One region of the Neomicrococcus lactis genome, then DNA from elsewhere that is predicted to be linked to it. Evidence: riboswitches for the same ligand, from Rfam matches in the RefSeq annotation. Region 1 holds a riboswitch; each other region holds the start of a gene.
The links. Region 1 has a riboswitch for S-adenosylmethionine ahead of BKA12_RS07110 (acyl-CoA dehydrogenase family protein). Riboswitches for the same ligand answer to the same signal wherever they lie in the genome.
Positions count from the first base shown of each region.

Region 1 (7,530 bases):
ACGGCAAAGAAGACGAACACGTTGCTGGCGCACGCGAGGATGAAGTCGCGCGTCCACAGCGGTTCCCTATGTAGGTAGTCATTCGTCACGATTTCACCCTAAGCCACGTGCTCGATTTAGTGATGAAAAGCTACCTGCGCTTGCGGCGAACGTTGCGCAGAGCGGCACGTCGTTTTGCGTGGTTCTGGAAGAATGGAAAGCATGCAAATCTTGGGAAATTCGTCGACGGACGCGTCGGGTCAGCGAAAGATCGTAGTTGGCCCCAGCACTATCTCGCTTGCGGTCATGGTTACGGTGTTTTTGATCGCTGTCATTTTCGCCGCCAACCAGAATGATGTCATCGGTTGGTTGGTCGTCATTATTTCCCTGGGCTGGCTCCTTTTGTCGCTGTTCTTGGTGCTCGGGTTGCGCCGCGGCGCGAAGAAGGTCAACGAGACCATCCAGCGCACCACCGCAGACATGGCGCCTCGCGCCCAAACGGCCCCTTCCCAGACCACGATTTACTCGGAAGCTGACCGCACGCGCGATCTGAAGCTGGATCACTCCTTCAAGATTGTTCAGGTGCAGTCCGGCGTCATTAAGCAGTACTTGGATGGCGGAACCCCTGAAGCACGTGAAATGGTAGACAGGGCCATTGAAACAATCGAGATCACCGCGTCCAACGCGCGTGACATGATGAAGGGCTCAACGTCTTCGAAGAATTCCCAAGGCGGCTCTGAGCCGCTCTCGGGCGACATCATCAGCTAAAACATCATTAGCTAGAACTGATCAGCTAAGGAAAGGCGCGAGTGTGACTACTCCAGCCCAGGAGTCCGCAAGCGACGCAACTGCTGTAGCGGCGGCGTCGTCCTCTAGTAACGAATCCACCTTGCCTGAAGTGAGCTACGCGGCGAAGGCGCCCGGGGCTCTGCGCATTGCGTCCGTGAATGTCAACGGAATCCGCGCTGCGTACCGCAAGGGAATGCCCGAGTGGCTTGCTGAGCGTGACGTGGACATTTTGGCGCTTCAGGAAGTTCGCGCGCCGGATGCCATCATCCGCGAGCTACTGGGGGAGGAGTGGCACATCCTGCACGCCGAAGCTGAAGCTAAGGGCCGCGCGGGCGTGGCTCTGGCCTCTCGCGTAGCGCCCAAGGCGACGCGAGAGCACATCGGCGATGACTACTTCACGACCTCCGGCCGCTGGGTGGAAGCGGACTTCGGCCTGCCGAACGGCGAGACCATTTCCGTCGTCAGCGCCTACGTGCACTCCGGTGAAGTAGATACCCCCAAGCAAGTGGACAAGTACCGGTTCCTCGATGTCATGGTGGACCGTTTGCCTGCGCTCGCGAAGGGTGCGGATCACGCGCTCATCATGGGCGACCTCAACGTGGGACACACGCCGCGCGATATCAAGAACTGGAAGGCCAACCAGAAGAAGGCTGGATTCCTGCCTGAAGAGCGCGCGTACTTTGACCGTTTCTTCGGCGACGAAATCGGGTACACGGATGTGCACCGAATGCTCGCCGGCGACGTCGACGGCCCATACACCTGGTGGTCCCAGCGCGGCAAGGCATTCGATACGGATACTGGCTGGCGCATCGACTACCACATGGCCACTCCCACATGGGCGGCAAAGGCAACGAACGCTGTAGTAGACCGCGCGCCTAGTTGGGACACCCGATGGTCCGATCACGCTCCGCTCGTGATCGATTACCAACTCTAAAAAGGATTTTGAACCTCATGGCAGATGTAACGCCAAAGAACATCACCCTGCCCGGCGTCAGCGCCTCTGACCGCATGCGCGTGCTTTCTGGCATGCAGCCCTCGGCCGAGTCTTTGCACTTGGGCAACTACTTGGGCGCCCTCGTGAACTGGGTACGAGAGCAGGACGAATACGACGCGTTCTTCTTCATCCCAGATATGCACGCCATCACGGTGCCGCAGGATCCGGCGGAGCTGCGCGAACGCACCCGCAAGACAGCGGCCCAGTACATCGCGGGCGGCATTGATCCTGAGAAGTCCACGCTGTTTGTGCAATCCCATGTTCCTGAACACGCGCAGCTCGCGTGGGTCATGATGTGCCTGACCGGTTTTGGTGAAGCCAGCCGCATGACGCAGTTCAAGGACAAGTCTGCCAAGCAGGGTGCCGACAATGCGGGCGTTGGCCTCTTCACGTACCCGATGCTCATGGCCGCCGACATCTTGCTGTACCAGCCCAAGGGTGTTCCCGTGGGCGACGATCAGCGTCAGCACGTGGAGCTTGCTCGAGACTTGGCGCAGCGCTTCAACTCGCGCTTCGGCGAGACCTTTGTGGTTCCGGAAGCGTTCATCCAGAAGGGTGGCGCGCGCATCTATGACCTGCAGGACCCAACCTCGAAGATGTCCAAGTCCGCGGCCTCGCCGAACGGCTTGATCAATATCCTCGATGACCCGAAGGTGATCGCGAAGCGCATCAAGTCCGCCGTGACAGACGATGACACCGTGGTGGCGCACGACCGCGCCAAAAAGCCTGGCGTCACCAACTTGTTGGAGATCCTCTCCGCCGTCACGAACACGCCTGTGGATACCTTGGTGGCGTCCTACGAAGGCAAGATGTACGGACACCTCAAGGTGGATGTTGCCGAATCCGTGGTGGCTGCCGTGACTCCGATCCGTGAGCGTACTGAGCAGCTCTTGGCCGATCCTGCTGAGTTGGATCGCTTGCTGGCGCGCGGCGCTGAAAAGGCTCGCGAGGTATCCCAGCCGGTTCTTGAAGCTGTCTACGAGCGCGTGGGCTTCTTGCCGCCTTTCAAGGGCTAATTTTGGATCTAGCCTGAGCTTGTTCTCGTGTGAACTGGTCTAAAGCCGAAGGCGCCGACTCGCTTGACCACTTAGTGTGGTTGCGAGCCGGCGCCTTCAGTGATTTCAGCCTGTGGTGGCTACTGGCTTAGGTGTAGAGCGAGAGCGCTGGGACGTCGCGATTGAGGTAGTACGCGCCAACTTCGATCTTCTTGTAGTCCACGGGGTCGTGGAGCGTGTGGGTGCGGACGTTGCGCCAGAACAAGTCCAGGCCAACGCTGCTCTTGGTAGAGCTCGCGCCCGTCACTTCGTAGATGCGGTGAGATACCTCGAGGCCGATCTCCGTCGAGACCACCTTGAGCTCGGCGATTTCGTTCGCGTAAGCCCAACGCTCTTCGGAGGTGAGGGCACCTTGGCGAGCTGCGACGTCGTCGAATTTGCGGTTAATCTTTTCCGCAAGAGCGGCAACGGCGGCAGTGCGCGCCTTCAATTCGCCGATAGCGCGCTGGAAGATCTTGTCCTCAGCGTAGGTGTCCACGCCGGAGAGGAACCATGAATTCTTGCGCTCCACGAGGATCTGACGGCCGCGTTCAAGGGCACCTTCCGCGGATCCGAGGTAGAAGTTGGAGAACGCCAACTGGATGCCCGGGGTCAAGAGAGTGGAGATCGGCTCTTCCGTCACTTCACCCAGAACGTCCACGGGATTCACGCGCACGTTGGTGTTCTTGACGCTGCCGGAACCGGTGAGGCGCTGACCCAGGTTGTCCCAGTCATCGAGGAGCTCGACGCCTTCGCGAGTGGTCTCCAAGACGAATGCGATGATCTTGCCTTCGTTGATGCCATCGACGACGAGAGCATTGAAGACAATGACATCTCCAACACCGGAACCCGTGGAGAAGTGCTTGAGGCCATTGAGCCGGTAACCGTCGCCATCAGCCGTGAGGGTGAGCGTGGGGTCTACAGGGTTGACCGAATCGCCCCAGAGCCAATTTCCGTTGACCGTGGCCTGCCACCATGCGGGCTGGCTTGGCGGCAAAGCATAGAACGCGATTCCACTCTGATTGATGTAGTGGTAGGCGAGAAGCTGGCCGATGGAGCCGTCCACGCTGGAAATGATGCGAATAGCCTGGAAGGCGGTTTCCCAGTGGCCGCCACCTCCGCCGAACTCGGTGGGCGCGAGCAGGTTGAGGAGACCAGAATCCTTCAAGAGCTGGACTTCGCGGCGTGGCTGCTGGTTAGCGCGATCTCGCTCAATAGCGTCAACGCGGAGCTGATCAGCGACATTACGTGCGATAGCTTCCCAGTAGGACAGCTCGTCTGGGGTGGCGTTGCCCGTGTAGGGAACGCGGGGCGAAGTCTGAAGAGTTTCGACTGACATGATTTTCTCCTTCGTTGTTGAGTAACAGAAGGAACCCCGAGAACGGCGGGTAGAGACAGCCGAAGCATGAAACATAGCCAGCGCTCGAGTTTCCATCGATTCTGGCGTTAGCACTATGACCGGGCAGTCAATTTGCTGCGGCGTCAACGAGCCAGATCTCTCAGCCGCTCTGGATGGTGTTCCATTATGAAATCAGTCATGTGATCTGGATTGCTACTTTTGTGACGCCGACGACGTAATAGGAGATGTTTCGTCGCAATGCTTGCGTGGGGGAGCGGCGGCTGTGTAGGGAACCCTTAAACGCAAAGCGCGCCACTCCCGAAGGCATGGCGCGCCCTGATGATGCGATGTGATTTTGAGGCTAGAACTGGCGAGCCAGGATAGCCTGTTTGACTTCCGAGATGGCCTTTGTGACCTGGATGCCACGTGGGCAAGCCTCGGAGCAGTTAAAGGTGGTGCGGCAACGCCACACGCCTTCCTTGTCGTTGAGGATTTCGAGACGCATGTCGCCGGCTTCGTCGCGGGAGTCGAAGATGAAGCGGTGGGCGTTCACGATCGCTGCCGGGCCGAAGTACTGACCATCGGTCCAGAACACTGGGCACGAAGACGTGCACGCAGCGCAGAGGATGCACTTGGTGGTGTCATCGAAGCGCTCGCGATCCTCAGGGGACTGGTAGCGCTCCTTGGAAGGCTCGTGTCCCTTGGTGATCAAGAACGGCATGATCTCGCGGTAGGACTGGAAGAAAGGTTCCATATCCACGATGAGGTCCTTCTCCACCGGAAGGCCCTTGATGGGCTCAACGGTGATGGGCTTGGAGGTGTCCAAGTCCTTGAGGAGGGTCTTGCACGCAAGGCGGTTGCGGCCGTTGATGCGCATGGCGTCAGAGCCACACACACCGTGAGCGCAAGAGCGGCGGAAGGACAACGAGCCGTCGATCTCCCACTTCACCTTGTGAAGAGCATCAAGCACGCGGTCCGTGCCGTACATCGTGAGCGTGTATTCGTCCCACTTTGCTTCTTCGGAGAACTCTGGATCGTAGCGACGCACCTTCAAGGTGATGTCGAACGATGGGATCTCTCCGCTGCCGCCGTCAGTCTTGAGGTCAATCTTGGATGCTGGTTCTACGGTGCTCATTAGTACTTACGCTCCATCGGCTCGTAACGGGTGAAGACCACAGGCTTCGTTTCAACGCGCATACCCTTGACGCCTTCGGTCTCTGCAGACTCGTCCTTGTACATCATGGTGTGCTTCATGAAGCGCTCGTCGTTGCGGTCCGGGAAGTCTTCACGGTAGTGACCACCGCGGGACTCTTCACGGTGCAATGCAGACACCGTCATGACTTCAGCCAAGTCGAGCAAGAAGCCCAGCTCAACGGCCTCGAGGAGGTCCAGATTGAAGCGCTTGCCCTTGTCCTGAATCGAGATGTTCTTGTAGCGCTGGCGCAAAGACTCGATGTCAGCCAAGGCCTGAGCAATGGACTCGCCGGTGCGGAACACCTGCATGTTGAGGTCCATGCTGTCCTGAAGTTCCTTACGGAGAACAGCGATCTTCTCGGTGCCGTTGCCCGTGCGGATGGACTCAAGAAGAGCGACGGTGTCGTTCTCAGAGTTCTCAGGTAGCTCAACGAACTCGGCGTTGCGAGCGTACTCAGCGGCAGAGATGCCGGAGCGCTTGCCAAACACGTTGATGTCGAGGAGAGAGTTGGTGCCCAAACGGTTGGAACCGTGAACGGACACACAAGCAACCTCACCAGCGGCGTAGAGGCCAGGAATGACGGTGTCATTGTCCTGGAGAACTTCGCCCTTGATGTTGGTTGGGATACCGCCCATGACGTAGTGCGCCGTTGGGAACACTGGAACTGGCTCGGTGTAAGGCTCAACGCCCAAGTACGTGCGAGCGAATTCGGTGATGTCCGGGAGCTTGGCATCGATGTGAGCAGGCTCAAGGTGGGTGAGGTCCAAGAGGACGTAGTCCTTGTTCGGGCCAGCACCGCGGCCTTCGCGAACCTCATTAGCCATAGAGCGGGCAACGATGTCACGAGGAGCCAAGTCCTTGATGGTTGGAGCGTAACGCTCCATGAAGCGCTCACCGTCAGCGTTACGGAGGATGCCACCTTCGCCACGAGCTGCTTCGGAAAGCAAGATGCCCAAGCCGGCGAGGCCAGTCGGGTGGAACTGCACGAATTCCATGTCCTCGAGTGGGATACCGCGGCGGAACGCGATGCCCATACCGTCACCCGTCAAGGTGTGAGCGTTAGAGGTGGTCTTGAAGACCTTGCCAGCGCCACCGGTTGCGAAGACAACCGACTTGGCCTGGAAGACGTGAAGTTCGCCGGAAGCGAGGTCGTAGGAGACAACGCCTGCAACGCGCTTCTGCTTGTACGGCGTGCCGTCTTCGCGAGTTGCGTCTTCTTCAACGATGAGGAGGTCAAGTACGTAGTACTCGTTGTAGAACTCAACGTTGTGCTTGACGCAGTTTTGGTACAAGGTCTGAAGAATCATGTGACCGGTACGGTCTGCTGCGTAGCAAGCACGGCGAACAGGTGCCTTGCCGTGGTCACGGGTGTGGCCACCGAAGCGACGCTGGTCGATCTTGCCTTCCGGCGTACGGTTGAACGGCAAGCCCATCTTCTCGAGGTCAAGCACAGCATCGATGGCTTCTTTAGCCATAACTTCTGCTGCATCCTGGTCTACGAGGTAGTCGCCACCCTTGATGGTGTCAAAGGTGTGCCATTCCCAGTTGTCCTCTTCCACGTTGGCGAGGGCTGCACACATGCCGCCCTGTGCTGCACCGGTGTGGGAGCGGGTGGGGTAAAGCTTGGTCAGAACGGCGGTCTTTGCGCGCTGTCCGGACTCAATAGCTGCGCGCATGCCAGCGCCACCGGCGCCGACGATGACAACGTCAAACTTATGTATCTGCATTCTCGATGCTCTTTCTTGTCTCAGATTCTGTGCCGCGAGCGTTGCTGGGCGTCGAGCCAAGAAGAGTGGCGACGCGGAGCAACGGAATCATCTAGCTAGCGGTTTACTTGCAGACTTCCAGGGCGGAACCCGGGATGCATGGATCAAACGTGAAGATCACTAGCGTGCCCAGAACCACGATGACAGCGGTTGCGATGTAGAGGACAAGCTTGAGCCAGAAGCGCGTGCCATCCTTTTCGGCGTAATCGTTGATGATGGTGCGCAAGCCGTTGGTGCCGTGCAACATGGCCAGCCACAACATAGCGAGATCCCAGAACTGCCACACTGGGTCAGCCCACTTGCCGGCAACGAAGCCGAAGTTAATGCCGTGCACGCCTTCGTCAACAAGAAGGTTCGTGAAGAGGTGTCCAAAGATAAGGACAACCAGAACCACGCCGGAGAGACGCATGAAGAGCCATGCAATCATCTCGAAG
Region 1 is NZ_JACHBL010000001.1:1,562,501-1,570,030, reverse strand. Features, by position in the region: gene BKA12_RS07130 (MFS transporter) at 1-89, opposite strand, end outside; gene BKA12_RS07125 (hypothetical protein) at 202-747, shown strand; gene BKA12_RS07120 (exodeoxyribonuclease III) at 869-1,702, shown strand; gene trpS (tryptophan--tRNA ligase) at 1,720-2,778, shown strand; gene BKA12_RS07110 (acyl-CoA dehydrogenase family protein) at 2,906-4,135, opposite strand; SAM riboswitch class I at 4,225-4,315, opposite strand; gene BKA12_RS07105 (succinate dehydrogenase iron-sulfur subunit) at 4,497-5,270, opposite strand; gene sdhA (succinate dehydrogenase flavoprotein subunit) at 5,270-7,057, opposite strand; gene BKA12_RS07095 (succinate dehydrogenase hydrophobic membrane anchor subunit) at 7,161-7,530, opposite strand, start outside.

Region 2 (7,530 bases), 210 kb from region 1:
CTGTGGATAACTCAGGCTTGCCACAATTAGTCAGCAAAGATCGAGGTGTGAGCCAAAGACTTCAATTGCCAGCGCAGCTACAAGCTGGCCCGTTTTTCAGCACAGACTTGCCTGAAATTGGAATGTCCAGACGGCAACTGCGATCCAAATCCATCAAGCGCGCAAAGATGAATGGACTGTATTTTGCGGCGGAAACAAAGTTCGATGAGATGGATGTTCTGCGAGCGGTCTGTAGGAAGTACCCGCGGGCCTGGGTGAGTTATTACTCTGCAGCGCGAGTTCATGGGCTCTGGATCCCGAGGGAGTTGCCGCAAGACCAAATACACGTGTCTGTCGAGTATCCGCATTCACGTATCCGCCGTGCCGGTCTTGTGTCTCATGAGTCCCGAGTCAGTCGCAATCTCATTGACCTTGGGCCTCTGCGGATAACCAGCCCGGCCAGAACTGTGATGGACTTAGCTTGTTTCCTATCAACTGATGACCTGACAGCGCTCATTGACCAACTCATCCGCCTGCCGCGACTCGCTTTTGAAGGTATTGAGCGTCCACTCATGACGCTGGCTGAGTGGAACTCGGAACTTGACACTTTTCACGGAACTGGAAAGAAGAAGCTGGTTGTCGCTACGAAGCAGGCGCGCATCGGTTCGGACTCACGTGCCGAGTCATTGCTTCGATTGGAGATTATTCGCTCAGGGCTGCCGGAACCTGAGCTCCAGCTGACCTTTGGTCACATTGGGATACCTGGTTTCAGCGCGGACATGGGCTACAAGAAGCTCCGAATTGCCGTTCACTATGACGGCCGAGATCACCGCAACGCTGCACAACACCATGGTGATAACAGTCGGGACTACTACTTGGAAAAGGCGGGATGGCGAAACCTTCGGTGCAGCGCCGTGGATTTCAACGAGGGCTTCAAAACCTTCTGCCAACGACTGCGACTGGTTATTGAAGAACGTCGGACCGAATTGATGGTAGCGGCCTAAGGTCAAATGCAGCCATTGAGCGTGGCGCCCTAAATCCACCTGCACCCAATGAGCGTGGCACCCAAAATCCACCTGCACACATTGAAGGCACATCGCTCGCCTGCTTGATTCATTCGTCTAAGACGACACCTGGTTATCTATTCGTTAGTGCTCGAGCCCTACCCAAAAAGCTTTGACGTCATTTTGGTCCACGTGGAACTAAAAATTGACGTCGATTGGTGCCAGCAAACATTCATGGAGCTGGCAGCAATCGACGTCAAAGTGAAACGAAGAAGGCGGCATTGATCAGAGCGCGCGTTTCGTGAACCGTTTGTCCGGACCTCGGGAAGCGGAACACGAAAGCGGCCGAACGCTAGAAACTAGATTGTGACTTTGCCCTTGGGGGTCTCAAATTCGACGGACAAGATGCCTGGAGCGCCGGACGGTGCAACAAAGTCCATGGAGACGTCTTCAACAACGTCATCAGCTGGTGAATCGAGCCAATCGCGAACGCGAGCGGCCGAGCCTGCAATGGTGATGCGGTCAATGCTGCCAGTCGGCTCAAGTGCCTGGGAAGGGTGCAGATCCTCCATGTTGTCGTCCCAACGCAAGAGGTAAGGAACCTGCGGATCGGCGATGACATCGTTGATGCCAATCTGGCGCCACAAGAGTTCGCGGCCATCAGGGAAACGACGGTTTCCTGGAACGGATCCACGTCCAAGACGCTCCTCGAAGGGTGCCAGATCTTCGGCGTAAACAGCCCAGCTCATCCAGCCGCCGCCCATTTCGGAGCGGGCTCGAACGGCTTGACCGAAAGGTGCCTTGAGTGAGGAAGGATGATCCAGAACCTCAACGACTTCAAGGTATTGGCGGTTTTTGAGCGGGAAAATCACGTTGCGCGTACCAAAGCGTGGGTGAACACCGCCCTTGACGAATTCGAGACCCAAAGCCTCAGAAATCCGGTTCGCTGTTTTCTCTAGTCCGTCTGGTCCACATGCGTAGGAAACGTGATCAAGCCTCATTGCTCCATCTTGGCACTTTGGCAATTCAGGTTCGAATTAGGGTGTCCTAAGTTACATTCGATGCTCTATTTATGTAGGGGAGTCCTCAATCTTGTAGCCGTGGGTGTAGGAAGGCTGGCTGTCCGCAACTAGTGCCTAGCCCGGAATGCGCAGTAGTGCATCACTTCAGGAAGGCGCACCAGGTCGTCACCTCAGGAAGAAGCCCCATCAGAGATCAGGAAGCGCAGGGTCTCAACGTCGAAACGTTGACAAGTATGAAGCCAAGAAGATGCTGGCTTGAAAAGACCGACCACACCAGAGAAAATGAACTAGGTCATGAGTGCCAGCAGATAGCCCCGGCTTGCTGGCCGGCAACCCTCCAACCGCGGTGGGGTGCCCCGGGTGAAGACCAGGTCCTGTACGAAGTGTGCAGGGCAAGCGCGGTGTTGCCTTTATTTGGCGCACCCTCAAAATATTGAGGAGATGAACATGTCCCAGCAATGGAACTTCGAAACGCTTCAGATTCACGCAGGTCAGACGCCAGATCCCAGCACGGGTGCACGGGCACTTCCTATCTACTTGACCACGTCGTTCGAATTCCCAAGCGCCTCCACAGCTGCAGCACGTTTCGCTCTGCAGGACCTCGGACCGATCTACACGCGCATCGGCAACCCCACTCAGGACGTTGTTGAGCAACGCATTGCCGCACTTGAAGGCGGTGTCGGCGCACTTCTTCTGTCTTCCGGTCAGGCCGCAACGACTTACTCGATCTTGAACTTGGCCGAAGTTGGCGACCACATTGTTGCCAGCCCATCGCTCTACGGCGGAACCCAGAACCTATTCAAGCACTCCCTCAAGAAGCTCGGCATCGAGGTCAGCTTCGTTGAGAACCCAGATGACATTGAGTCCTGGAAGGCCGCGGTCAAGCCAAACACCAAAGCATTCTTCGCAGAATCCGTGTCCAACCCACGCCAGGACGTCCTGGACATTCGCAAGGTCGCGGACGTCGCCCATGAGGCGGGCGTCCCGCTGATCGTGGACAACACTCTGGCCACCCCATACTTGATCCGCCCGATTACGCACGGCGCAGACATCGTGGTGCACAGTGCCACCAAGTACCTCGGTGGCCATGGCACGGTCATCGGCGGCGTCATTGTCGACTCCGGTAACTTCGATTTCGCCAAGGATCCAGAGAAGTTCCCTGGCTTCAACACCCCGGATGAGTCATACAATGGTCTGACGTTCGCGAAGGACCTTGGCGTCAACGGCATCCTCGGCGCGAACCTTGCCTACATCCTGAAGGCCCGCGTCCAGTTGCTTCGCGACCTCGGCTCCTCGATCAGCCCATTCAACGCCTTCCTCATCGAGCAGGGTCTGGAAACGCTGAGCCTCCGCATGGAGCGCCACGTCGCCAACGCCCAGAGGGTTGCAGAATTCCTCGAAGGCCACGATCAGGTCGAGAGCGTCCAGTTCGTGGGCCTCAAGTCCAGCCCTTGGTACGAACTTGGCCAGCACTACGCGCCACACGGTTCCGGCGCCATCGTTGCCTTCAATATCAAGGGTGGCAAGGACGCAGGCCAGCTCTTCGTCGACTCTCTCGAGCTTCACTCGCACGTTGCCAACCTCGGTGACGTCCGCTCGCTCGTGGTTCACCCAGCATCCACCACGCACGCCCAGCTCACTGAAGCTGAGCAATTGAAAGCCGGCGTCACGCCAGGTCTGGTGCGTCTCGCGGTGGGCATCGAGAACATCACGGACATCATCAACGACCTCAAGCAGGGCTTCCAGAAGGTTCTTGCGGGACGCGATCAGGGCATCGACGCCGAGCCGGTCGCTGCAGGGGAGCGCGCGTGACCTTGACTGTCCGAGAGCTAGATTCGCAGCAGCGTCCCGTCCCTGACGGTCACGTGCAATTCGCTGACGTTGGCGAGTATACGTTCGAGACCGGCGGATACCTCCCGAGCGTCACGCTGGCCTTCGAAACTTGGGGCACGTTGAATCAAGACGCCTCAAACGCGGTGCTGCTACTACACGCCCTGACCGGAGACACGCACGTCGCGAAGGGTGAGTCCAACGAGCCTGGCTGGTGGGATCAGCTCGTTGGTCCTGGCGGAATCGTGGACACCAACAAGTACTTTGTGGTGGCCCCGAACATGATCGGCTCTTGCTACGGCTCCACCGGCCCGGCGTCGATCGCGCCGGATGGTCGCCCGTGGGGTAGCCGTTTCCCATTCACGACCATTCGCGATTCTGTGAACCTCGAACTGCGTCTCGCCGACGATCTTGGCATCAAAAAATTCCATGCCGTGGTCGGCGGTTCAATGGGCGGCGCTCGAGCACTTGAGTGGGCCGTCACGGCACCTGAGCGGGTAGCGCACTGCGTCGTCGTAGCGGCCTGCGCGCAATCCTCAGCCGAGCAAATTGCGTTCGCGCAAGCTCAGACCGCGGCGATTCGTTTGGACCCGAATTACCGTTCCGGAGATTATTACGACGCCGCCAGCTCACCTGCCGCAGGCCTCGGCATTGCCCGGAGAATTGCGCACGTGACGTACCGTTCGGAGCCTGAGCTGGAGACGCGGTTCAGCCGCGCGAACCAGGGTGAAGAGAATCCATTTGGCGGAGCGTCCATCTCGCACCAGCGCGGTCGTTATGCAGTGGAAAGCTACCTTGATCACCAAGCAGACAAGCTCGTAGACCGGTTCGACGCGAACTCTTACGTGGTGCTGACCGAGGCTCTCATGAGCCACGATGTTGGCCGTTCGCGTGGGGGAGTAGACGCTGCACTCGCAAGCGCGGCGGACGTGAAGTTCTTGGTGGCCGCGGTGAATTCGGACCGCTTGTACTGGCCGGCGCAGTCGGAAGAGATCGTCAAACGAGTAGATCAAGGTGACGGCGTCTATACGATTGACTCGCCGATCGGGCATGATGGGTTTTTGACCGATATTCACCAACTCGGGCCGGTGCTGAATGAACACGTTTTTACGGCGCGCGGGGATCAGGAACGCAGCTAGCTCAACACACACGGCTAGCGGTTCACACACACTGATTCATCGCGCGCGATGGAGTGCGCTTGGGGTCGCACTCGCCATCGCCCTCAGCGGGTGTTCCACCGACTCTAGTGCTGTACGCATTGGACCGGGCTCGGCGGGTGGATCTCAAGTGGGGTCGTCAGTGGGAGCCACGTCTGGCGCTTCGGTCTCGGCTGGTTCAACCTCAGCCGATTCAACCTCCGCCGGTTCAACCTCAGCCGATTCAACCTCCGCCGGTTCATCTGCGAGCACTTCAACCACGGATACGTCGAGTGCGGGCGCGAGAGCGTCAAGCTCAGATACCGCGACGAATGAGTCGCGCTCCATTGTGGTGACCCATGGAGGTGCGGTGCTGACGACGGTTCAGTTGAAACCAGTCACCGCGGAACCTGGCGATGAGATTGATGTCGCTAAAAACGTCGGCGGACTCATCGATGTCAGCCTGAAACAGAACCCCATGTTGGTGTTCGGTCATGCGGCTGGAACTGACGAAGGCGGTGAGTTCTCGAAAGAAGACTTCAGCCAGATCTTCAAGCTTGTCCCGGGCGACACCATCACGTACTTCGAGGGCACCAAGCAGCGCGTCTTTACGGTCACCACCAGCGAGGCGATGACCGGCGCGGATATCTTGACGGTCCCGGAAGTCACCAACAATCTCAACGAAGTGTGGTCACAAGTGGGCGCTGCGGCGCCATATCTTCGACTAGTCACGATCGAAGACAAAGCCATGACGAACTCTGCTGACTACAAGGGTCACTGGGTTGTCACCGCTTCTTCAACGGGCGGTTAACTTCTCAAAGGCCAAGACTTCACCACCGGGCGGGTTCCTGTGACTTTGGGGAACCCACCCGTCGTGGAAGCCTACAATTCGCGCAGGATACGCGCGCGAGCGTCGTCGTATTCCGTGGAAGTAATCTTTTGAGAGGTACGTAAGGCTTCGAGTTCATCGAGGCGTTCCTGCGAGGTTTTCGGTGCTGACGCGCGTAAGTTCTGGCCGAACTGCCCCACGATGTCCGTTTGCATGGTCATGGGGTCATAGCCTTGGCGGCGGGCGGTAGCGCTATTGCGGACGATCGAGACCACAATAAAAACTGCGGCGAGCACGAACAAGATGATGAAGATTCCGGTCAGAATCGGGAACCAGAAGGCCATTTGGCCGTACATTCCATCTTGGTTAAACATGTGCTTTGCTCCTTAAATCGGAGTCTGCCGCCCGGGATTTCCGGCCGGAGTCTAAGAACGCCTGGCCTTAGAGGTCCGCGATCTCGTGGCCTGGAGGCATGGCGCCGCCAAAGACCGGGCTTGCCGAGGGTCGCTTGGCCGTAAGGCCATCACCACTGGACTGGTGTCGAATACGGCGGACAACCCACGGAACCAAATGCGTGCGTGCCCACACTAAGTCCTCGCTTCGCGCGGTACGCCAACTCTTCACAACTGCAGGCTTCGGCTCAAACGGCTTGAGAGTGTGCTCCACGCCGAGCGAGTCTAAGACCATCGCGGCGATGGTGTGGTGACCCACGGGGGAAAAGTGCAAGCGATCATCCGCCCACATTTCGGGGCGCTGCAGCTCTCGGAGCGCCCACATGTCAGCCGTCACGGCGTCGTGACGCTGAGCTACCGCGCGCAAATTCTCGTTATAGATAGCAACGCGACCACGAACGGATCCCAGAACGGGAGTGTTTCCAATGTCGGGACCGGTGAAAATCACAATGGTGGCGCCAGACGTTCCCAAGATGCGGATCATGGTGTCAAAGCGTTCGGCGAGGGCATCTGGATCGGCGCCTCGGCGCAGGGAATCGTTGCCGCCTGCGCAGACAGTAATAAGGTCTGGCTTGAGTTCCAGGGCCGGAGCCACTTGCTCATCCATGATCTGTTGCAAGAGTCGGCCGCGAATTGCCAGGTTTGCGTAGGAGAAATCCTCGACGTCTTGGCTGAGCTCTTCTGCCACACGGTCCGCCCAGCCGCGGTTTCCGCCTACCGAATTCTCGTCTGGATCGCCGATGCCTTCCGTGAAGGAATCTCCGATCGCCACATATCGGCGCCAAGGGTGTTCGTTGACAGGAATTTCTACAGCTTCACTCACATCTCCATACTCCCAGTTCACCGCCGGAAATCAAGACACTCGCCGAAGTCAGGTTGGCATTCTGTGCGGGAAGTGCGTGAGAATGGGCACGAAACGTAACGCGAGATCTCCAGGCCACGGGAAGAATGGTTGAATATTCAACATGTTTGAAAACACTCAGTCCGCATCCAACGAACTAGTTGTCCAGTGGTCCAAGCCAGAATCTGAACGTGAAGGCACGCCGCTGTTGGTGATGTTCCACGGATTCGGCTCTAACGAGGCTGATCTCATCAGCTTGGCGCCGCGCTTGCCGCAAGAGTTCACGATCGCCTCCTTGCGCGCGCCGATGCGCGAAGGCATGGGCTACAAGTGGTTCCACCTCATGAACTCTTTGGACTACTCGTTCGACGAGGTCAAGGCTTCTGTGGAATTGGTGTTGACCTGGCTCGACGAGGTCAAGAAGAACCACACCAAGG
Region 2 is NZ_JACHBL010000001.1:1,354,283-1,361,812, reverse strand. Features, by position in the region: gene BKA12_RS06225 (hypothetical protein) at 3-983, shown strand; gene BKA12_RS06220 (VOC family protein) at 1,343-1,984, opposite strand; SAM riboswitch class IV at 2,296-2,410, shown strand; gene BKA12_RS06215 (bifunctional o-acetylhomoserine/o-acetylserine sulfhydrylase) at 2,447-3,817, shown strand; gene metX (homoserine O-acetyltransferase MetX) at 3,814-4,974, shown strand; gene BKA12_RS06205 (hypothetical protein) at 5,119-5,319, opposite strand; gene BKA12_RS06200 (hypothetical protein) at 5,342-5,782, shown strand; gene BKA12_RS06195 (hypothetical protein) at 5,854-6,174, opposite strand; gene BKA12_RS06190 (GDSL-type esterase/lipase family protein) at 6,242-7,075, opposite strand; gene BKA12_RS06185 (alpha/beta hydrolase) at 7,218-7,530, shown strand, end outside.
Region 2: linked by a shared signal. The riboswitch ahead of BKA12_RS06215 (bifunctional o-acetylhomoserine/o-acetylserine sulfhydrylase) and the one ahead of BKA12_RS07110 (acyl-CoA dehydrogenase family protein) in region 1 are both predicted to bind S-adenosylmethionine.

Region 3 (7,530 bases), 320 kb from region 1:
TTCTTGAAGGAGAAGCCGGAAATCGCGCAGGCAGTAGTGAACGCTTACGAATACGCACGTGCCTGGGCACTCAAGAACGTCGAAGAGACGGAAGAGATTCTCGCGAAGGTCGCCGGTCTCGATGCGGCCGTGGCCAAGAAGGTCATCTCCGAGCGCAGCAACCTCGATGTGGATTCCACCCCGGGCGAGAAGCAGCGCGCTGTTCTCGAGAAGGTTGGACCGATCTTCGTCCAGTCCGGCGACGTGAAGGATCAGGGCACTGTGGACACCGCCCTTGCGTCCCTCTTTGATGATTCCTTCGCCAAGAAGGCTGACACTTCCAAGGTCAACGCATGAGCGTCAATCTCGGCCCCGACAGCTCGGTAGCAACGGCTGCGAGCGCAGACAACTCGACGGCCACGGCGCTGCGGTCCGGTAGCGGACTCGTAGGCAAGCGTATTGCTCTCGGTGCCATTGTGCCGCTGGCCATCCTGGTGCTGTGGCACTTTACGACGGCGCTAGGCGTCTTTTCGCCCGTCCAGCTGCCGTCGCCATGGTCCGTCTTGGAAGCCGGAATTGATCTGGCCCGCCGCGGCGAGCTGTGGGGTCACATCGCGATTTCTACGCAGCGCGTGTTCTTGGGCTTCGCCATTGGCGGGTTCTTGGGTCTGCTGTTCGGCTCCCTGCTGGGCCTGTCCAACATCGCGGACGCCCTACTTTCGGCGACCATCGGCGCTTTCCGCGCCGTGCCATCGCTCGCATGGGTTCCGCTGCTCATCCTCTGGCTCAAGATCGGTGAGAACTCCAAGGTCACCCTGATTGCCATCGGTGCTTTCTTCCCCGTGTTCACCACGGTGTACTCGGCGTTGAAGCACGTGGACAAGAACCTCGTGGAGGCCGGCCGCGCGTTTGGCCTCAAGGGCGTCAAGTTGTTGACCACCATCCAGCTCCCGGCCGTGGTGCCGTCCGTTTTCTCCGGACTGCGCTTGGCACTGGCTCAAGCCTGGTTGTTCTTGGTCGCGGCCGAGCTCATTGCATCATCCATGGGTCTGGGCTTCTTGCTCACGGATTCCCAAAACAACGGCCGCACGGACCGGCTCTTGCTGGCCATCGTTTTGCTCGCGGTGATAGGAAAGATCACGGACGCGCTGTTGGGACTCGTGGAGCGCAAAGCCGTCCAGCGGTGGGCCTAACTATCTAAGTGCCCACCGCTGCATAGCGGAACACTCAACCGAGCTTCGAGAAGTACTCCAACACGCGCTCGTCCGCCCAGCTCCACGCGTCTTCGCCGCGCAGCACTACGTCCGCGCCGCCATCGCAATAGATGGTCTGGCCGGCACAGTGCGTGTTTTCCACGGAGGTCAGCCAGATCAGCAGGTTGGCAATCGACTCTGGCGGCTGGTGGTAATTCAGCGGCATCGGCACCACGGAATCAACCATTTTGACGCCCTGCTCGTTGCTCAACAGATCGGCGGTCATCGGCGTAGTCACGATTCCCGGCCCCACAGCGTTGAGCGGAATTCCCACACCGGCCCATTCCGGTGTGACGGATTGCGCGCGAACCCACCGGGAAATAGCTCGCTTGGATGATGAGTAAATCATGCTGCCACCGCGCGGATCCTCCGCGAGCTGTGCGGCAATTTCGAGGGCTTTGGCTTCGTCATTGCTCAGCAACGCTTCGGTGAGCGGGGTGAACTGAGGCTGCAGCGAAGACATCGAAGAGACCAGTGCCGCACGCGGAGCATCAGATTCAGCCAACACCGGACGCAGTCCCTCGAGAAATTCGGTCATGCCGAAGTAATTGATGGCGGCCGTCGCGGGAATCGGATGAGAAATTCCCGCGCAGGCAATCACGGCATCAACTTTTCCGCCGGCCGCGGCGAGCGAATCTTGAACTGCTTTCTGGCGACCTTCCGGTGTGCCGAGGTCGCCTTCAACGTCGGTTCCGCGAAGGTCTACGCCGACCACCGTCTCGCCGCGTTCGCGCAGAATCTCCGCGGTCTTCTTTCCAATGCCAGATCCTGCGCCAGTAATGATGTAGGTACGTGCCATATCCGGTACTCCCAAGCTTCAGTGAGGTCATCAATTGATGGGCACTGCCAGACTATCCGCCCAACATTGCCTGAGATAGAGGCAAAATCCCGCCACACCACGTAACCCATTTTGCTTCTGCCCCGCCTCGTGGCGTTGAGTAGAACGGTACCCATCAAGAGCGGCTGAGAGACCTGGCTCCGCGACGCCGCAGCAACCCTCGCAAGAGTTGGTGCTACCGCCAGGGCCGATGGAAGGATTAATTTTGTCTTTTTCACCTTCAATTACGACGGCGCAGCTCACCGAGGATTTCCCCTCTGAGGAAGCGCGGCTTGAGTTTTGGGCGGACGCTGCTCGCGAGCTCGAGTGGGCCGTTCCGTTCACGAAGATTCACTCGGCTACCCCGGTAGATCCCACGAACGAGCGTGGGCCGGACATTCGCTGGTACGAGGACGGCAAGCTCAACGCTGCCGTGAACTGCGCCGACCGCCACGTTGCTGCGGGTAAGGGCGACAAGGTCGCTTTGTACTTCGAGGGAGAACCCGGCGACCGCCGCGCGGTGACCTACAAGGATCTCGCGGAGGAAGTCGCTCAGGCAGCCAACGCGCTGGAAGAACTCGGCATCAAGCACGGTGACCGCGTGGTCATTTACCTGCCGGTGCTCGTGGAAACTGTCGTCATCACGCTGGCCTGCGCACGCATCGGCGCGATCCATTCGCTGGTCTTCGGCGGCTTCTCCGCCGAGGCGCTGCGCTTCCGTGTGGAAGATACGGGAGCCAAGCTCCTTGTGACCACAGACGGACAGTTCCGCCGCGGCAAGACGGTGGCCGTGAAGTCGAACGCTGACGAAGCCGTCTCGGGCGAGAACAACATTGAGCACGTCCTCGTTATTAAGCGCACGGGAGACGAGATCCCCTGGACTGAAGGCCGGGATGTTTGGTGGGACGACGTCGTCGTACGGCAGTCAACAACCCACGAGGCACCCGCTTTCGACGCCGAAAATCCCCTCTTCATCATGTACACCTCCGGCACCACCGGGCAGCCGAAGGGCCTGGTCCACACCACCGGCGGCTACCTCACTCAAGCCAGCTGGTCCCACCGCTTCCTCTTCGGAGCCAGCGAGGAGGACGTGCATTGGTGCACCGCAGACCTCGCGTGGGTTACGGCGCACACCTACGAAATTTACGGTCCGCTTTCCAACGGCGTGACCCAAGTGATCTACGAAGGCGTGCCGAATGCGCCGCACCCCGGCCGTCACTTCGAGGTCATTGAGCGCTACGGCGTCACTACCTATTACACGGCGCCCACGCTGGTGCGCTCGCTCATGGGCTGGTTCCCAGACGGCATCCCCTCCGAGTATGACCTCTCCACGATCCGCCTCTGCGGCACCGTCGGCGAGGCCGTAAATCCCGAGGCATGGACCTGGCTGCGCAAGAATGTTGGCCGCGATACCCCAGCCGGCGTGCCAATGGTGGACACGTGGTGGCAATCGGAAACCGGTTCTACCGTTTTGTCGCCGCGCCCTACGGACACGAAATTCAAGCCCGGCTGTGGTTCGCGCGCACTCCCCGGATTGGCCGTGGACATCGTGGACGACGACGCAGCTACCGTCCCAGCGAACGTGCAAGGCCACATTGTGGTCACCAAGACGGGTCCCGCGATGGCGCGCACGGTGTGGGGAAATCCGCGCCGCTACTACACGTCTTATTGGGAGAAGTACGCCGAGCAGGGCTGGTTCTTGGCTGGCGACGGCGCACGCTTTGACGACGACGGCGATATCTGGATTCTTGGCCGCTTGGATGACGTCATCAACATCTCCGGACACCGCCTCTCCACCATCGAGATCGAATCCGCGCTCGTCTCCCACCCTGCCGTGGTGGAAGCTGGCGTGTGCCCGACCTTCGATGCGAAGACCGGGCATGCCGCGACCGCGTTCGTGGTGCCACACGACAAGTCGTTGATTGGAACGGCATCACCCGAGGTGGTGGCCTCCTTGCTGGCTCACGTGTCCCACGAGATTGGGCCCATCGCGAAGCCGCGCGACATCGTGTTTGTGCCGGACGTGCCGAAGACCCGTTCCGGCAAAATCATGCGCCGCCTGTTGACCCAGCTGTTTGAAGGGTCTCCACTCGGCGACACCACCTCGCTGCAGAACGAGCCGTGCATCCCGGAGATCAACGAGATCTGCCGCGAGCGCGTGGGGGCCTAACGCTTCGCCATCGTCGCGCTTGCCTCCCGTCCTGCGGCCGTCCGGTCTCGGGCGTCCGGTCATGGTCCCAGTCCCGCATCGTCGCCATCCTTGCGGATTCGTTGGTCCACAAGCGACGAATCCGCAAGTCCACGAACGTATGCTCACGCGTCACCCTCACACACACCCATGTGATTTGCTCTTGAATCGCTCGCGAGCTCACAGTTTGCCCTTGAAAGGGTCCTGCTCACTTCAGGTGGCGCGAGCATCAAAGCATGAGATTCAGTGAATTCCGGTACATCACCGCACGAAAAGACCGATCCATCGACGGGGAATACTCCCGCCTATCTCGAAACTTTCGGGCCGGCGACATCGTCCGGCTCAATCCTTCCATCTATATGCCGACCGAGCAGTGGTTGTCCCTGAAGGCCCAAGACCGGCTTCAAGCATGCGTTGGCGCTGTGGCGCTGGCGGCTCGTCCTCACACCTTTGTTGGCGCCACAACGCTCGGCCTCTATGAAATCCCCTTGGTTAAACCCGGCGTCCTCGAGTCTCCGCAAATATTTGTCGGAGTGAAGACTCTCGGTAGCGTCCGAGTTCGAACGCCAATTGGGTGTTACGGCAACCTTCCTGACGCGAGAGTGCGCTATGCAGCGCAGAACTCTGGCCGCCAAGAGGTTGCCGTGCTGCCACAGCCTCCAAGAATTCGTGGCCAGCTCTTGTCAGGTTCAAGGAGCACTGAGCTTTCCTTAGAGGATTGGTCATACAGGGTTGCCACTGAAACTCTTAGTCAAGCCCTCATTCGTTGCATCCATAGTTTCCCTTTCGAATCACGTGTAGTCATCATTGAGCATCTCCTTCGTTCCGGAACGACTTTGCGGAGCGAAATATACGAAGCCTGCGGACGCCAAATAAGCGCACGAGCTGACGGGACTGTGCGCTGGACTAAAGAATTCTTAATCATGCTTGCCCAGGGTCAACCGATCCCCTGCAGGCGGAGAGCTTTCGAAGAGGCAATCGCCTTTGCGACTCTCGCCAACGAGTCCGTCGGCGAATCGCTGAGCCATGCTCTCATCCACAAGCTGGGTTTTGAAGCACCCCAACTTCAAGTACCGATGCAACTTCCTAGCGGTCGCTTTGTCAGGCCTGACTATTTTTGGCCGAACGTGCGAGTTGTCGGCGAATTCGATGGAGCTCACAAATACACCAAGTCCATGCAGGTGTCAGGCAAGGAGCCGAGCCGAGTGGTCTACGAAGAAAAGCTGCGCGAAGATGGAATCCGTTCATTGGGCCATAGAGTCTGCCGTTGGACGTGGGCAGACCTCATGAACCCAGAGCGACTGGCCCGAATTCTTTCCAATGCAGGCGTACCCCGGAGCTCAGGCGTCCGCCGATTCGGCGACTAACCGTCAGACACCTCGCTGATTCAGGAGATTCGGTTGTAGTTGCCACTCGAGTCACCAAACGCAATCGTTGCCAAACTTGCATATTCGTTGCCTGTTGACCGACGATTCTGCAAGTCTGGCAACGCATGCGAATCGAGAAGTCTTTATACCTCAACGTCGAATCATCATGATCACTTCACTTCAGGACTAAGCTCTTCACATGGATCAGGCACACGTGGATCAATACGAGGCGGCTCAAGACCAAGCAGTTCAGAACGAGGACGTTCAGGAAGCGTCGGGGCTAGCATTCGTGCGTCACGGCCAGACTGACTGGAACGCCGAAGGCCTCCTGCAAGGCGGCACGGATGTTCCGCTCAATGACCACGGGCGACTTCAAGCGCATGACACCGCGCAGCTCCTGAAGAAGGCCGGCCCTTGGGATGTCATCGTCTCCTCACCCATGAAGCGCGCTCTCGAGACGGCAAAGATTCTGGCCGAAGAACTCGGCTGCGATCACCACATCAAGACCTATGCCGAGCTCAAAGAACGCTCCTACGGCGATCTTGAAGGACAGTGCCGCGTCACGCAGAGCCCTGAAGTTCAAGATGCCATGCACCCGCCGGCACACATCGCTTTCGAAGACCTCGATGACTACGAGAAAAAGGCTTACGAAAAAGGCCTCCTGCCAAACGTGGAACCTTCCCAGAGCGTGGGCGAGCGCGGCGCCGCAGCCGTCCGTCAGATCTGCGAAGACTTCCCGGGTCAGCGCGTAGTAATCGTCAGCCATGGAACACTCATTCGCTTGACCATGGACGCGCTCACGGGCGAACGCCACCCGAGCGTTGAAAACGCGGAGATCGTTTACATTCCGGGTCCGGTAAGCGTCGACGCCTAAAACTCAAGAGACAAAGGGCCGCCCTCAAAAGGGCAACGCGCAAACCTCAAGGCCAGCGCAACAAATCGACTCCCCGATTCGGCCCAGACCACTCGCACCGCTTAAGATCAGGAAAGCAACCATCCCGAGCGGCTGAGAGACCTGGATCGCTGACGCCGCAGCAACCCTCCGTCCACATGAACGTCTAGACGACTTCATGCTGGCCAAGGAACGGTGCTACCGCCAGGACCGATGGAAGGAGTTCCCTCTTTGTCTCAAAATTCTGAGCACACCTTCGGTTTCCGCACGCGTGCCCTGCACGCGGGTGGCACTCCGGACGCCGAGCACGGTTCGCGTGCCGTCCCCATTCACCAGACCACGTCCTTTGTTTTCAAGGATTCGGCTGACGCCGCCAACCTCTTTGCCTTGCAGAAGTACGGCAACATTTACTCGCGCATCGGCAACCCCACGGTCGCAGCATTCGAAGAGCGCATCGCTTCCCTTGAGGGTGGCATCGGCGCTGTCGCAACAAGTTCCGGCATGGCCGCAGAGTTCATTACGTTCGCTGCACTCTGCGGCGCCGGTGATCACATCGTCGCTTCGTCCAAGCTCTACGGCGGCACCATCACTCAGTTGGACGTGACCCTGCGCCGTTTCGGCGTGGACACCACGTTCATCGAGTCCGGCGATCCGGCGGACTTCAAGGCCGCCATCACGGAGAACACGAAGGCCCTCTACACGGAGATCGTCGCGAACCCTTCCGGTGACATCGCGGATCTCAAGGGCCTCGCAGCGGTTGCCAATGAAGCGGGCATCCCGCTCATCGTGGACTCCACGCTGACCCCTCCCTACCTCATTCGCCCGTTCGAACACGGCGCGGACATCATCATCCATTCGGCCACCAAGTTCCTGGGCGGTCACGGCACCACGCTTGGCGGCGTCGTCGTGGAATCCGGCCGTTTCAACTGGGGTAACGGCAAATTCCCGTCCATGACGGAACCGGTTCCTAGCTACGGAAATGTTTCGTGGTGGGGCAACTTCGGCGAGTACGGCTTCTTGACGAAGCTGCGCTC
Region 3 is NZ_JACHBL010000001.1:1,878,509-1,886,038, forward strand. Features, by position in the region: gene BKA12_RS08485 (aliphatic sulfonate ABC transporter substrate-binding protein) at 1-336, shown strand, start outside; gene BKA12_RS08490 (ABC transporter permease) at 333-1,172, shown strand; gene BKA12_RS08495 (SDR family oxidoreductase) at 1,207-2,031, opposite strand; SAM riboswitch class I at 2,180-2,267, shown strand; gene acs (acetate--CoA ligase) at 2,261-4,219, shown strand; gene BKA12_RS08505 (hypothetical protein) at 5,161-5,604, shown strand; gene BKA12_RS08510 (histidine phosphatase family protein) at 5,804-6,478, shown strand; gene BKA12_RS08515 (O-acetylhomoserine aminocarboxypropyltransferase/cysteine synthase family protein) at 6,728-7,530, shown strand, end outside.
Region 3: linked by a shared signal. The riboswitch ahead of acs (acetate--CoA ligase) and the one ahead of BKA12_RS07110 (acyl-CoA dehydrogenase family protein) in region 1 are both predicted to bind S-adenosylmethionine.

Region 4 (7,530 bases), 300 kb from region 1:
TTTGAGGATGCGGTGCATCGCCACCTGAATGCGACGGGGGAGCTCGTCAATGTCGCCATTGATGTTCTCCGTGACGCTGAAGCCGATGGACTCCAACTGCCGTGACGCTTGATCGATGCTTCGACGAAGGGTCAGCGTCGATGCGCCGGCGGCAGCTCCACCCTCTTCGGCGGACAGGCTCTTGTCTGAGAGGTGTGCTTCTTCGGAGGACTTTAGAACGTTCAGCAGCAGGCGCAGGTCCTGGAGGGTGTTGCGGGCCGACTGGCCAATGACTTCCAGAGACTCGGATGCGAGCTTGGGGTTCTTCGCAAAGGATGCCGCTTGAGCTTGCATGGCGATGATCGTGATGTCGTGGGCCACGATGTCATGGAGGTCTCTCGCGATTGAAAGACGCTCGGCTGCGCTTGCTTCTAGCTGCAGAGTGCGCATCTCTTCGATCTCGGCAATATGCCGCGCTTGAGCTCGCCAACTACGGCGAATAAGGGTGCCGATCAGTGCGCCAACGCCCAAAAGCGGAATGCTGAAGTACAGAATCGGTCGGTCGTTGGGCCACATGAACCACAGTGAAACGGACCAGAGAATCCACGCTGCGACGAAGGCCGCAATGAAGACCCGGTTTGCCGTTGCCACCACGACGGCAAAGATCAATGGGGTCACGATGATCGCGTAGCCGTATTCGTGAACTGGTAGTGACAAGGCCAGGCCGGCGATAGAAATGACGCCAGCGATGGTCGATCGAATCCACAGGAAGCCCGTCGCCGCCAAGTAAATCAAAGCAACGTTGGCTACGTTTGCTGCTCGGTTTCGAACATCGGCGTTTTGCTCGATGAAAAGAGAGAGCACGTCAGTCGCCGCGTAGGCCATAACAATGATCGACACAATTGCGAGCGTGAACTTATCAGCTTTTCGCGCGCCGAAAAGGCCCGAAATCCATATCGAAAAGATCCCGGGTTTCTGAGGAGTGCTGCTGGCGCTGTTCACAGGTACGACTCTACGTAAATCCGCCATCTGACGCGGGATCAAATGCGTGGACTTACGCAGAGTCGTAATTCCAGCCTCGAATGGCATTCTGGCGAAGGTGTGTGCGTCACCGGATTGCAGCCGAGGTCAGCAAGTGAATGAGAAGTCTTGAGGTTTAGCGTGGGCACCATGCGCCGTAGGTGCGGCAGAACCAAGCGCCCAAATCGGACGAGAATCCGGTTGTAGTAACTACATCAGAGGAAGTAGGCGCAGTCGCGGCGCTTGCTGAAACAGGCATTGCGAAGGCGGAAAGAGCGATGATGGCAACGGCGGTGAAGCGGGAAATGGTTTTCATACCTTCCATTGTCCCAAGTGTTCCCGAGCCTGCGGTTAGCCATTCGTCTAAACTTCTGGCCGATGTTCATGGCTACAATGACGCCATGCCTGACTCTCACTCTGCAGACGCCCCTATTCGAGTCCTTATTGCTGATGACGAGTCACTGATGCGGCAAGCTTTTCGCACCATTATTGACACCGCTGACGGTTTTGAATGCGTGGGCGAGGTGCGCAATGGCGCGCAAGCGCTCCACCACGTTGAGATGCTGAATCCTGACGTGGTCCTCATGGATTTGCAGATGCCAGAGATGGACGGCGTCGAGGCCACGGGTCGAATCGTGGAGAAATACCCCGACGTGAAGATTCTCGCCGTCACCGCATTCTCTTCCGAAGAATATTTGATTCCCGCGTTGCGAGCGGGCGCTGCCGGCTACCTGGTCAAGGACACCACGCCCGAATCGATGCTCTCCGCCATTCGCTCTGTCTACGCAGGCGAGTCTGTTTTGTCTCCAGCTGTAAGCCGCAAGCTCGTGGATAAGGTCATGTCGCAGCCGGCGCACGGCGGCGTGAGCACTCCGCGCCCTGAGCTCGGCGAGCGCGAACTCGAAGTGGTCCAGTACCTGGCAAATGGCCTCAATAACGCGGAAATCGCGGCGCGATTGGGCTATTCCGAGGCTTCCGTCAAGCTCTACCTCAGCCGCGCGATGGCCAAGCTCAACGTCCGCGACCGCGTCCAGACACTCATTGTCGCCATGCAATGGGGTTTGGTTACGCCGAATCTTGACCGCAATTAATTAGGACGACGCCAATTCAGTTCTGCGATAAGAACTTGCGTTAGTTGCGAAATATTTCAACGTAGGGCGTCTCTGTTTTGCGCAATCGAACAATCTGCGATTAGATAGATCCACAACAACACACCATCAAGAGCGACCGAGAGACCTGGCTCAGTGACGTCGCAGCAACCACCTCTTTGAGGCCGGTGCTACCGCCAGGACCGATGGAGACTTCACCATTTCGCCTCGGTCCAACTTCGGGAGATTCTCCCGAGCGTAGGGCTATGTCGTGTTTCAGCGCGGCCGAAATCGGTGCGTATTCCTCGGCTACACCGAGAGGATCAGCAGTGCGACTTAAGACTTTTGCATTCAAGACTTCCGCGGCGCTCGCCGTATTGGGACTGTCCTTGACTGCTTGCAGCAGCAATAGCAGCGCCACCAAGGCGGTCGGTGGGACCAGCGATAGCAGTACCCCGGTTTCTGGAGGAACTTTCACCTACGCGGAAGTCACTCCCATCAAGAACTGGCAGACGCAGGCTGCGCGATTCTATGAAAAGGCGAACGTTCTCAACAGCGTTCTCGACCGACTGACGTATTACGACACGGAGAAGGGCGAGATCGTTGGCTGGATTGCCTCGAAGTTTGAGAGCAACGATGCAAAGACTGAGTACACCTTCACTATTCGTGATGGCGTGACCTTTTCGAATGGAACACCGCTAGACGCCGCTGCTGTCAAAGCGAACTTGGATGCGCTTGGTTTGGGCATCGAGTCTGCACAGATCCAGCCCAACGTGGACTTCTCGGCATACAAGTCGTCTGAAGTTGTTGGCAAGAATCAGGTTCGCGTGACCCTCAAGCGATCTGACGCGAACTTCCTCCGGGCAACCACATCCGTGGCCGCTGGCCTGGTTTCTCCTGAGACGTTGAAGCTCGATAACGCTGGTCAATCAGCCATTTCTAAGATCGTGGGCTCAGGACCATTCGTCTTCAAGTCGGAAAAGGCTGATGAGGAAGTAGTCTTCGCCAAGCGGGCCGACTACAAGTGGGCTCCTGCCACTGCGAAGAATCAAGGCGCTGCCTACATCGATGAATTGGTCATCAAGTACTTGCCTGAAGTCGCGCACCGCGCTGGTGCGGCACAGTCCGGCCAAGTCGATTTGGTTCGTGGTCTTCAGCCAATTGATGAGCAGACCCTCAAAGCTGGCGGCGGGACGGTTTATGCCGCCTCCGGTGTTGACTTGACTGCCAATATGGCTGCTGCCCGTATCGGTTCAGGAAAGCTTGCAGACGAAAAGGTACGTCACGCTCTTCAATCGGGAATTGATCGTCAAGCTATCAAGGACACCGTGCTCTCGGATTCCTACGAAATCGCCGGCTCGATCGTGAATCACAAGGCGGAAGGTTACGTAGACCTCTCGGCAGATCTCGCATATGACCCAGAAAAGTCCAAGAAGCTTCTTGACGAAGCTGGATGGAAGGTCGGCGCAGACGGGATTCGGGAAAAGGACGGGGAGAAGCTGGAAGTCACCGTTTCTTCGTCGAATAACTCTGTAGTGATCAAGCCTGCTTTCGAACTGATCGAGCAGCAGTGGCGTGCAATCGGAGTGAAATTGGTGAATCGCGCCGGCGACAACACCTTCCTGACCAACGCACTCGTGGATTCGAAGATTGAGTTCTTTGGAACTCGTCAATTCGCATACGGCGGACTTGGACCCGTTTTCGGACCAGCCAACAACACGCAAACGCTCAACGCTGATGAGGAACTGAACTCCTTGTTCGTCAAGGAGCAGGCTGCAACAACCGAAGAAGAGCATCTCAAGCTCGTAGGCGATGAGCAGCGAGCCCTGGTTTCGGAGAAGGCTCTGACGCTTCCACTCTGGGACGAAGTCCAGGTATACGGAGCTAATGAGAAGGCCCATGTTGAGTTCACTTCGGGAACCGCTCCGATTTTCCAAAGTGCATGGAAGTCTAAGGACTAAGTCGTCGTGTCTCTCTATATCGCTAAGCGAGTTGCCCAAGCAGTACTTGTCGTTTTGCTCGCCTACACCGCCGTCTTCTTGGCGGTGCAGGCGTTGCCAAACGATCCAGTCACTATCTTCTTGTCAACGGATGCATCCGCGGATCCAGCGACGATCGCGCAGATGAAGTCGCACTACGGCTACGACCAGCCAATTCTTGTGCAGTACTTCAGTCAGCTCGGAGGCATTCTTGCTGGCGACCTAGGGTACTCCCTGTCTTCAGGTGCTCCGGTCGCGAGCCGAATCGCCGAGGTCATTGGATCCACGCTGACACTTGCCTCAAGCGCATTTGTCTTCGCAGTTGCCCTTGCCTTGGTTATTGTCACGGTGGGCACGCTCTCTAAAGCCTTCTGGATCAAGAAGCTTTTCGTGAACTTGCCGCCGTTGATGGTGTCCATCCCGGTCTTCTGGTTGGGGCTCGTGCTGCTGCAAGTACTCGCCGTTCAGTTGGATGTGATGTCCCTCTTCCCAGATGGATCATTCTTGTCTCTGGCTGTCCCCATTTTCGTCTTGGCAGTGCACCTCAGCGCTCCCATCGCACAAGTTCTGTTCAAGAGCATTCAGACCATCGAGCAGCAGCCATTTGTGGATGTACTTCGAGCAAAGGGCGCAAGCGACGCGTGGATCTACTTCCGTCATTTGCTCAAGAATGCAGCACCATCTGCACTATCAATCGCCGGCATCACTATCGGAACACTGCTGGCTGGATCGGTCATCACCGAAACGGTCTTTGCACGCGCCGGCCTAGGCCAACTGATTCTCAACGCGGTGACTGTTCAGGACATTCCGTTGATTCAGGGCCTAGTGATCCTCACAGCAATCGCCTTTACAGGTGTCAACCTCCTGGTTGATCTCATCCATCCAAAACTCGACCCGCGCATCATTAGTGCTGACTCGCACTCCGCTCGCGCGCTCGCTGCATAACAAGGAGGAACTGGTGAGTGTTTTAGTCGAAACTCTTGCTGTCGACGAACAGCGGTCAGATCTCATCCCTGCAGCAAAGGAGCCAGAGCAGCAACAACGGCGAAAGTCGGGCTGGTCGTTCCTCGCGCAATGGTGGATCTTGTTGCCACTTGGAGTCTTGGTTCTCTGGGCGATTGCTCCGGGATTGCTGACATCGCAGGATCCCATTGATGGGGTGCCTCTGGACAAATTCCAGGCCCCAAGTTCTGAGCACCTTTTCGGAACAGATCATCTGGGTCGAGATGTGTTCACGCGCGTGGTCTACGGAACGTCGCAGACGTTACTGACGGCTGGAATAGCTGCCGTCGTTGGCTGTGTGGTGGGGGTTGTGCTGGGTCTGGCTGCATCGACGCTTGGTCGATTCGCCGACTCAGCGGCCATGCGAATCATCGACGTGATCTTGTCTGTTCCCGGATTTCTCGTTTCTTTGATCATCGTGACTGCCACGGAACCCGGGCCGGTGTCTCTCGGCATCGGTGTGGGAATCGCGTCGATCGCCGTCTTCGCGCGATTGGTGAGGACCGAAGTTCTTAGAGTGCGTTCGCATGACTTCGTCAATGCAGCGCTCATGAGCGGCGGATCCTACTTCTCTGTGTTGCGCACGCACATCCTGCCTCACGTTATTGGACCGGTGTTGGCGCTTCTGCCAGTCGATCTGGGTGCTGCGATCTTGGCAATCTCAGGTTTGGGGTTCCTTGGTTTCGGATCACCGCCTCCAACGCCTGAGTGGGGACTCTTGATAGCAGAGGGCCGGCAGTACATCGCCGTGGCCTGGTGGCTCACGACTCTTCCTGGATTGGTCATCGTGGCGACGGTAATCCTTCTGGCTGCCCTTGGTCGCAGCATCAACAAGACTTTCCGTTTCTAAGAACCCGAGGAATATTGAAGATGTCTACTCAAGATATAAATATTGCGGGCGCTCTGAAGATTCGCGAACTTTCCGTCCAGTACGCGCAGGGGTACAAGGCGCTTAAGGACGTCACGCTAGAGATTCCAGACGGGCAGATCGTTGCCATTGTCGGTGAGTCTGGATCGGGCAAGTCGACTCTCGCTAAGTCCTTGATTGGACTGCTGCCGCGGGACGCAACGGTTGAGGGGCGAATCGAGATCAGGTCCGAGAACGTACTCGAGTACACGCCGAGCCAGTGGCGGACGCTGCGCGGTGTTGGCGTTGGCCTGGTTCCGCAAGACCCAGGAGCATCACTGGATCCAGTAAGAACTATCGGTTCTCAAATCATTGAGGTGTTTAAGCTTCACCCAGCTCGCGCCGGTGCACGGTCGTCGTGGAAGCAAAATGCCATTGATCTACTGGAAAGTGTGGGCATTGACCGGGCTGAGTATCGGCTCTCCCAATATCCGCATGAGCTCTCTGGTGGACTCAAGCAGCGAGTTCTCATCGCAATTGCCTTTCCCCTAAATCCCAAGTTGCTCATTGCGGACGAGCCCACCAGCGCACTCGACGTTACCGTTCAACGCAAGGTGCTGGAAGTGTTCGTGAAGCTGGCGCGTGAACGTGGCACCACGGTCCTCTTCGTTACCCATGACATTGCTGTGGCAACCGATATAGCCGACAGAGTTCTTGTCATGAATAGCGGCTCCATCTTGGAAGATCGTGCGGTTCGCGAACTAGTAACCCAAAGCGTAAATCCGTACACGAAGGCACTTATTGCACACTCCACGATTGAACCAGATCAGAAGGATTCCAGCGGTTTGTCTGAGACGGCACTGGAAGTAAAGAACCTCGTGAAGACCTTTGGTGACGGGAAGAGTGCTCACGTAGCCGTCAACAACGTCTCCTTCTCCGTCCCGAAAGGCACCACTTTCTCGCTGGTGGGGGAGTCGGGATCCGGTAAGTCGACCACGGCAAAGATCATGCTGTCGTTGATCTCGCCGGATTCCGGTCAGGTGATTGTTAATGGCCTAGACGTCACGAACGCCAAGGGCAATCAGCGTCGCGGCCTGTGGCGTGAGGTGCAGTTTGTGTTCCAGAATCCTGACTCGGCCCTTGACCCGCGCCATTCCGTGGAACGCATCATTGCTGAGCCTCTTTTGAACTATAAGCTCGGGTCACGTTCTGAGCGAGAGCGCCGAGTTACGGAACTCCTCGTTAGCGTTAATCTTCCGGATCGGGTCAGAACCAAGCGCCCGGCCGAGCTGTCGGGTGGCCAGCGACAGCGCGTGGCTATTGCTCGAGCACTCGCAGCGGGAGCTCAGATCCTAGTTTTGGACGAGGCACTCAGTGCTCTGGACGTGCTCACACAGGAGCAGATCCTTTCGCTACTGAATCGCCTTCAAAAAGAGGCCGGACTTACCTACCTCTTCATCTCGCATGACTTGAAAGTCGTTGAACGCATCAGTGACAACGTGGGAGTGCTAAAGAATGGCGAGCTGGTTGAAGTTGGGCCGGCCTCAGATATTTTTGCAAACCCCCAGAACGATTACACCCGCACATTGCTTGACTCCGCACCAGGTCAGGTCTT
Region 4 is NZ_JACHBL010000001.1:1,865,510-1,873,039, reverse strand. Features, by position in the region: gene BKA12_RS12645 (histidine kinase) at 1-879, opposite strand, end outside; gene BKA12_RS08460 (hypothetical protein) at 1,136-1,315, opposite strand; gene BKA12_RS08455 (response regulator) at 1,401-2,090, shown strand; SAM riboswitch class I at 2,211-2,300, shown strand; gene BKA12_RS08450 (ABC transporter substrate-binding protein) at 2,417-4,048, shown strand; gene BKA12_RS12640 (ABC transporter permease subunit) at 4,055-5,011, shown strand; gene BKA12_RS08440 (ABC transporter permease) at 5,025-5,918, shown strand; gene BKA12_RS08435 (ABC transporter ATP-binding protein) at 5,939-7,530, shown strand, end outside.
Region 4: linked by a shared signal. The riboswitch ahead of BKA12_RS08450 (ABC transporter substrate-binding protein) and the one ahead of BKA12_RS07110 (acyl-CoA dehydrogenase family protein) in region 1 are both predicted to bind S-adenosylmethionine.